Regions from separate parts of the Bacillus sp. LL01 genome, predicted to be linked through region 2. Evidence: riboswitches for the same ligand, from Rfam matches in the RefSeq annotation. Region 2 holds a riboswitch; the other holds the start of a gene.
The links. Region 2 has a riboswitch for S-adenosylmethionine ahead of metE (5-methyltetrahydropteroyltriglutamate--homocysteine S-methyltransferase). Riboswitches for the same ligand answer to the same signal wherever they lie in the genome.
Positions count from the first base shown of each region.

Region 1 (4,181 bases), on a different contig from region 2:
CCTTTTTACCTGCAGTTTTTTCCTGGTAAAAAGCAAGAAAATCCCTGGCATATACCGGAAGATGCTCCAGCCCGAGGGCCTCTAAATCAGGAATATCCTTCTCTTGAAATTGAGTTGGATTATCTTTAGCCAATAAAGCCTCCAACACTTCGGGCGTATATTTCATCATCACTTCCTCGTAAGTCATTTCTGATTCCACCATAAGTGATTCTACTTTGTTTTTAGCACGATTTACTCCGTTTGGCTCTGTAAAAACCCTTACTCCATTGAAGTAATACTTACCATTATGCAACTCCAACAGCCCGACAGTCCCAATCTGCAATCCTAAATTACCCGGTACGTTCTCGGGAATATTCGCTAGGGGATACTTTTCTTTTGTTATTAAATCTTCAAATATGATGATATCACCCTTACTTTCAAGTGCATGAACTAGGCGAAATCTCAGACTCGTCCATATTTTTGCAATCGTCTTTAATTCTGTTTCCAGCTGGTTACCTTTTACCTTATAAAACCATTCAACTCCGCGAAGACTCTTTTCAAACCGGTGCATAAATAATGCAAAAAATGGAAACATCATCGATTTATCTCTTTCGCTTACAAAATGTCCTATCTTTTTTTCAAAACCGGCATGTAGATCTTCCATATCTTGACGGTCCAAATCCCGCATCACAAAATCTATCACCATCGTAGTAAGCACATGCTTCCGCTCATAAAAAAGCTTCTCCTGCAGTTTATCTTCATACCTCATCATACAGCACTTTTTATATTTTTTGCCGCTGCCACAGTGACAGAATTGATTCCGGCTGATCCCCATAGTGAAACAACTCTCCTTTGATTGACTAGTTCCATTTTAAAATAGAACCGGATAGGACGCAAAGGGGGAATAAAAGAAGGCACTCTCACATAGCCTTTTAAGTTTCATTACCTTCCCACAAAAAGGAAAGGTGAAAATATGATAATTCAGAGATTAAAAACACGCCAAATATGAAAACGTTTTATAGGCTGAGTTATCAACTATCCTCCCTTGAAGACAAGCTCACTAAGCCTCAAGATCTTCCGGAAAATTTTTTCATACTCCAAAAAAAACCGTTGACATCCTTTCAGAACCGTTATAAACTTAGCATCATTCAACAAACAAACTTATTTTCTTATCCAGAGAGGTGGAGGGAACGGCCCTTTGAAACCTCGGCAACAGGCTTCCATGTAAAGCACTGTGCCAACTCCTTCAAGCAACCAAGCTTGAAAAGATAAGAAGAGCATAAGCATGGACGACGCTAACCTCTTCTTACCTGTTAAGAAGAGGTTTTTTGTATTCCAAACCCGAGTTTTCCAATTGAATAAATCTTTTTTCTTATCCAGAGAGGTGGAGGGACTGGCCCTTTGAAACCTCGGCAACAGGCTTTTAATCAAAGCACTGTGCCAATTCCATCAAGCAGTAGCTTGAAAGATAAGAGAGAGCATCTACATACCGATGCCCTTTTCTTGTCTTTTCAAGAAAAGGGTATTTTTATTTTGGGCTCTCTTATACGCCCGTGTTGCTTTCCGCAAAATGCTTCGCTTTCCGCGGGGCGACCTTGAGCCTCCTCGGGCCTTGCCCTGCGGGGTCTCAAGATTGTCGCTACTCTCCCGCTGGAGTCTACGCTTTTTGCTCCAATCAACAGCTAGAAACCATTGCATTTTCTCATTTACATAAATAGGGAGGAAACATCATGATCACATTCAAAAACGTTAAAAAGGTCTACAAAAGTGGTGAGCAGGAAGTACATGCACTCGATGGCATCGACTTGAGCATTGAAGAAGGCGAAATTTACGGAGTTATCGGATTCAGCGGTGCGGGAAAGAGTTCCCTCCTAAGATGTGTGAACCTGCTGGAAAGACCTTCATCCGGTAAGGTTCTAGTTGGTGGAGCAGACCTCTCAAAACTCCCAGCCCACAAGTTGAGAGAAGCCAAACGAAAAATCGGCATGGTCTTCCAACATTTCAATCTGCTGAACTCCAAAACCGTCTATGAGAACGTGGCAATGCCCCTACTTATCAGCAATGTAAAGAAGGCGCACATACAAGCAAGAGTGGAGGAACTTCTGGATTTTGTAGGACTAAGCGATAAGAAGGAAAATTACCCGGATCAATTGTCCGGCGGTCAGAAACAGCGGGTTGGAATTGCTAGAGCCTTAGCCACACGCCCTTCCGTTCTACTTTGTGACGAAGCGACGTCTGCACTTGATCCGCAAACAACGAGCTCCATTCTTCAACTTTTGAAAAAAATAAACCTGGAATACAAAATCACCATCCTCATGATCACCCATGAGATGTCAGTCATCCGGGACATCTGTGATAAGGTGGCCGTCATTGAAAAAGGGAAAATCATTGAACATGGTTCGGTTTTCGATCTATTTTCCAATCCGAAAACCTCAACCGCACGGAACTTTGTCAGCTCGGTGCTGAATGATAAACTGCCGGCATCCATCCGGGAGCTCGTCAGTCAGAAGGATGATCATCAAGGCATCTACCGAATCAATTTTGTGGGTGCATCAGCAGGTCAGCCGTTCCTGTCCCAGGTCGCGAAAAAGTTCCATGTTGATGTGAATGTTCTTTTTGGAAACATTACGGAACTTCAAGGGGTACCTTTTGGCAATCTGATTGTCGAATTAAAAGGAGAGCCTTCCGAAATCAAACGAGCTTTATTTTATATCCAGCAAGAAAAAGTATTAGTGAAAGAGGTGAATGCACATGCGAGTTAGTTCCGATCAGATCATTGATGCATTACTTGAAACCTTATCCATGGTCAGCTTTTCCCTTCTATTCTCCATCCTCATCGGCTTACCGCTTGGTGTGCTGTTGGTTGTAACAAGAAAGGGACACATTCTGGAAAACACGGTTTTATTCAATTTTTTAAATCCGGTCATCAACGTTTTGCGTTCGATACCCTTCATCATATTATTGGTTGCCATCATCCCGCTCACCAGATTAATAGTGGGAACTTCCATTGGGACTGCAGCCGCTACCGTGCCTCTAATCTGTTATGCGGCACCATATTTTGCAAGATTAGTAGAGAATTCTTTGTTGGAAGTGGAACCCGGGGTTCTAGAAGCCGCAGAGGCAATGGGGGCTACACCAAAACAGATTATATTCCGTTTCCTGCTACCTGAAGCATTAAGCTCCCTGGTACTTGCCATCACCATCGCAACCATCGGACTGATTGGGGCATCTGCAATGGCTGGGGCTGTTGGAGGCGGAGGCCTTGGTGATCTCGCAATTACATATGGTTACCAGCAATTTGATGAAGTGACGATGTTCATCACTGTTGCCATGTTGGTTGTCATGGTGCAGGTCATTCAGAGTTCAGGAAACATTTTATCAAAAAAAATTAGAAGACGATAAGGAGAGATATACATCATGAAAAAATTACTCGGCCTTGCCATTTTAACCGTACTATTACTAACTGCAGTTGGATGCTCAAAAGACAACGAAACAATCAAAATCGGAGTTAGCGGCACAGACAACAGAATCTGGGACTTTGTTGCCAAGAAAGCAGAAAAAGAAGGATTGGAAATTGAGATTGTCACCTTCTCCGATTATGTACAACCAAATCTTGCATTAGCTCAAAAAGAACTCGATGCCAATGCGTTCCAGACCATCTCTTACTTTAATGCATTTATTAAAGAGCATGACCTGGACTTATCACCCATCGCAACAACCGTAATTGCACCAATGGGGCTTTACTCCGAGAAGTATGAAAATGTGGAGGATATCCCAGAAGGCAGTAAGATTGCCGTACCAAACGAAGCGACCAACATGGGGAGAGCGTTCCTTCTCCTTCAAGAAGCTGGATTGATTAAACTTCCGGACGACTTCGACGGAAACGGCTCGTTGGACAAAATTGTGGAGAACCCGAAGAACCTGGAAATCGTACCAGTCGTAGCAGGTCAGACACCTCGAGTATTACCTGACGTGGCAGCTTCCATCATCAATAATGGAATCGCAGTGGACGCAGGGTTGAACCCGACAGAGGATTCCATTTTGCATGAAAATGATACTGCTACACCATACATCAACATCATCGCGGTTCGCACAGAGGACAAAGATCGTGAGGATCTTCAAAAAATTGCAGAGTTATATCAAGAGGACGATGTGAAAGAATTCATTGAAAAAGAATACAAAGGCAGCACCATCCCGACGTT
Region 1 is NZ_LFEL01000005.1:65,996-70,176, forward strand. It holds gene AB685_RS15355 (SEC-C domain-containing protein) at 1-814, opposite strand, end outside; SAM riboswitch class I at 1,146-1,254, shown strand; SAM riboswitch class I at 1,349-1,454, shown strand; gene AB685_RS15365 (methionine ABC transporter ATP-binding protein) at 1,710-2,741, shown strand; gene AB685_RS15370 (methionine ABC transporter permease) at 2,731-3,381, shown strand; gene AB685_RS15375 (MetQ/NlpA family ABC transporter substrate-binding protein) at 3,397-4,181, shown strand, end outside.
Region 1: it holds a riboswitch for S-adenosylmethionine, as region 2 does, so the genes downstream of both, AB685_RS15365 (methionine ABC transporter ATP-binding protein) here and metE (5-methyltetrahydropteroyltriglutamate--homocysteine S-methyltransferase) in region 2, are expected to answer to the same signal.

Region 2 (4,181 bases):
TACACAACAACTTTTAAAGTCTGCTCGCCATTTTCCACCCAAGGATCAGTCGACCAGTTGATTGTGAATGGTGCTTCCGTTTTTTCACCGATTAAGTAGTCACCGTTACTGCTGTAAAACTCGACCTTACTAATGGAGTTGTCATCTTTTGCCTCGACTTTTAGCTCCACATCTCCTCTAACAGTAGACTCTCGCTTTTCCTCAGAAGAATAGCTGAAGCTTAAGATTTCTGGTGGATTATCCTTTGGTTCCTCCACCGCTTCCGCTTCTTTCACAGGAGTGGTTTCTGTAGGTACATGTTCAGTATTTAAAAAGTGTACAAGTGTTGCACTAACAAGCGCGAGCACAACAAAAATATAAATCATCTGTTTCCATCTAAGTTGCATTTTCTGTTACTTCCTCCTATATAACTGCTTATCTATCATTTTAATATGTAGCAGGCAGTGGGAGTAGCGGTAAATATTAGTACGCTCGTTTTCCAAAATACGGTATTATTTATACAAAATAAGCGTAATTGTGGCATAGTTGATGAGGATATTAATGGGTAAAAACATAATTTTTGTTACGGTGTTATTATCTGCCTGCACTTCTGATGCAGCTATTATGTCCTGGAAGTAAAATAAAAAGAGTACCGATCCCATTGAGGATTTCGGCACTCTTTTTAAAACTCTTACAACTCTTCACAATGCTCTTCAAAATACCCTTGTAGCTTTGTGATTACTGACATTGGCGCATGGCCTTCGATTTCGTGTCTTTCTACCATCGTTACAATCTTGCCGTCTTTTAATAGCGCGAAAGAAGGAGAGGATGGCGGATAGCCTTCGAAATATTCACGTGCTTTCTCAGTTGCTTCTTTATCTTGACCTGCAAAAACAGTAACCAAGTTTGTCGGGCGCTTGTCATAATGCACCGCATGCGTTGCAGCAGGACGTGCAATACCACCAGCACAACCACAAACGGAGTTTACCATTACAAGTGTTGTACCTTTTCGTGCAAATGCTTCTTCTACATCTTCAACTGTTTTCAGTTGCTCATAGCCAGCGTTATCCATTTCTTCTCTGGCAGTACGAACAACATCATTCATAAACATATTAAAATCGATATTCATGTTGTATCACCTCTTCTTTAACTACCTCTATCATACCAATTTTTTTCTAATAAATAAAATAAAAAAGGTTTATTTTCTGTTTTGGCGGGTATTATAATTGTAACATCTTGATATCCATACCCCTATACTCCCTAGTTGAAGGAAAGTGATATGCTCGCTTTCCTTTTTTTGTGTTTAAAAAAATTACCTTTGACAGTATGGATGGGTCATGCTAGTATGTTTATTAATTCTAAATTAACCAAATATTTAACACTCTTATTAAGAGAGGCGGAGGGACTGGCCCTATGATGCCCGGCAACCATTCAATCATTTTATTGTAAAGGTGCTAATTCCTGCATAGCAAATTGCTATGACAGATAAGAGAGGATACTTCTACACAGCCTCTCTATATTTTTAGAGAGGTTTTTATTTTTTGTTGATTACTAAAACTTCATATCAAATGCATCAGGTGCTGAATGAATAAGTAACTTATTCGGCCAAAAAGGGAAGATCGGTGAAATTCCGGCACGGTCCCGCCACTGTAATGGGGAGCGACTTATCGTCCACTGTTTAGAATGAAATGGGAAGGGATAAGAAGCAATGAACCTAAGTCAGGATACCTGCCTGTTGTATGCGCTTGTACTCTACGAGGTTATAGAGGGGAGTGAGAAATGCGTGTTGAGTAAACCAGAATGTCTCAACTCTAGTTAAGTGTGCGTATGAATCTCTCTTTTATTTGAAAAGGGAGATTTTTTAGTTGATGACAAAATCCAAACAAATTAAGGAGAGATAAAATGTGTAAAGTTTTAAATTCAAACCTTGGTTATCCAAGAATTGGAGAAAAGCGCGAATGGAAGAAATCACTTGAACAGTTTTGGGCAGGAAATCTGGAGAAACAGGAATTTTTAAAACAAATGGAAGAGTTACGTCTTCAATTTCTTCAGAAACAAAAGGATCTCGGAATTGATTTAATACCGATTGGCGACTTCAGTCTTTATGACCATGTACTTGATACTGCAGTAATGTTTGGCCTAGTGCCTAAGCGATTTGACTATCAGGGAGGAAAAGTACCTCTAGAGACCTATTTCAATATGGCAAGAGGAGCAGAAAATGCTGTGGCTTCAGAAATGACGAAGTGGTTTAATACAAACTATCACTATATTGTTCCAGAGTTAGAGGATACATTGCCAAGTTTAGTTGAAAACCGGCCACTACACTTTTATAAGGAGGCCAAAGAAAACCTAGGAATAAAAGGAAAACCTGTAATTTTAGGGCCCGTCACCTTTGTAAAATTGGCCAAAGGCTATGATAAAAATCAGTTTAAAGCTACTGTTGAGCAATTTGTTCCGCTGTATGCACAGATTTTACGAGAATTGCAGGAGGAGGAGGTAGAATGGATACAAATTGATGAACCCATTCTAACCACAACCATCACAGAAGAAGAAGTTACATTATTTCACGAAATCTATCAAAGCCTGCATGAAGCAGCACCAGCTGTAAAAGTGTTACTACAAACCTATTTTGAGGTAATTGATCACTATGAAAAAATTACTTCTCTTCCTGTTCATGGGATAGGACTCGACTTTGTTCATGATCATGGTCGAAACCTTGTTGAATTAAAGAAGTATGGATTTCCTAAAGATAAGGTCCTTGCTGCTGGAGTCGTTGACGGCCGTAATATCTGGCGTTCGAACCTTGAAGATACTTTATCAATCCTTGAAGAGATTACAAAAGAAGTAATCACTCTAATAGTACAGCCTTCATCAAGTTTATTGCACGTACCAGTAACCGTAAAGAATGAAGAAACACTTGATGATAACCTAAGAGATGCACTTTCCTTTGCTGATGAAAAATTAAAAGAAGTCGCCGTGCTTTCACGAGGAATCAGAGATGGCAAAGAATCTATACAGGACATACTTGCTTTAACTACAAAATCTATACAAAAGCTAAAGAATTCTGCCCTACGAAATAACACAGAGGTCCAAGAAAACATCAAAAACTTGCGCTCATATAAAGCTGAACGGGAAGCTACATATGATGTTCGCCAAAAATTGCAGGAGGCTGCTTTCCAATTACCACTTCTTCCTACTACTACTATTGGCAGCTTTCCTCAAACACAAGAAGTTATTAAACAGCGTCAAAAATGGCGTAAAAGCAAAATAACTGATTCGGATTATGAGGAATTTATTAAATTTGAAATAGAAAAGTGGATTCATATTCAGGAGGAAATCGGCCTTGATGTTTTTGTACATGGAGAGTTTGAACGTACTGACATGGTAGAATATTTCGGGGAAAAATTAGCTGGCTTTCAATTCACGAAGTCCGGTTGGGTACAGTCATATGGATCAAGATGTGTAAAGCCACCTATTATTTTCGGTGATGTTTCATTCAAATCCCCAATGACAATTAATGAAACCTTATTTGCCCAATCGTTGACAGACAAACCTGTTAAAGGCATGCTTACAGGCCCCATTACCATTTTAAACTGGTCTTTTGTTCGAAATGATATTTCCCGTTTTGAAGTGGCAAACCAGATAGCACTTTCTCTAAAAAAAGAGGTGGAATTCCTCGAAGAAAATGGAATACGTATGATTCAAGTGGATGAACCCGCACTCCGTGAAGGACTTCCACTAAAGATTGAAAAATGGGAAGACTACCTTAACGCAGCAGTCTATTCATTTAAACTTGCAACATCCTCTGTGAAAAATGAAACACAAATTCATACACATATGTGTTATTCGGACTTTGAAGATATTATCGAAGCAATTAAAGCACTCGATGCTGATGTTATTTCAATTGAGACCTCCAGAAGCCATGGTTCGCTCATTCACTCTTTTGAAGTAAATACGTATGACAACGGGATAGGGCTTGGAGTTTATGATATTCATAGTCCAAGGATCCCAAAACTTGATGAAATACAAAACAACATTGATCGCGCCCTTCAAGTGCTTGATCCAAAGCAGTTCTGGATTAATCCCGATTGTGGCTTAAAGACTCGCGGTACGCCTGAAACGATTGCAGCCCTTGAAGTGATGGTTCAAGCTGCAGCACAAACAAGAGAAAAACTGATGGTGAGAAAAGGATAGACTTGGTT
Region 2 is NZ_LFEL01000001.1:744,545-748,725, forward strand. It holds gene AB685_RS03815 (glycosyl hydrolase family 18 protein) at 1-386, opposite strand, end outside; gene AB685_RS03820 (BrxA/BrxB family bacilliredoxin) at 671-1,108, opposite strand; SAM riboswitch class I at 1,361-1,471, shown strand; cobalamin riboswitch at 1,538-1,730, shown strand; gene metE (5-methyltetrahydropteroyltriglutamate--homocysteine S-methyltransferase) at 1,882-4,173, shown strand.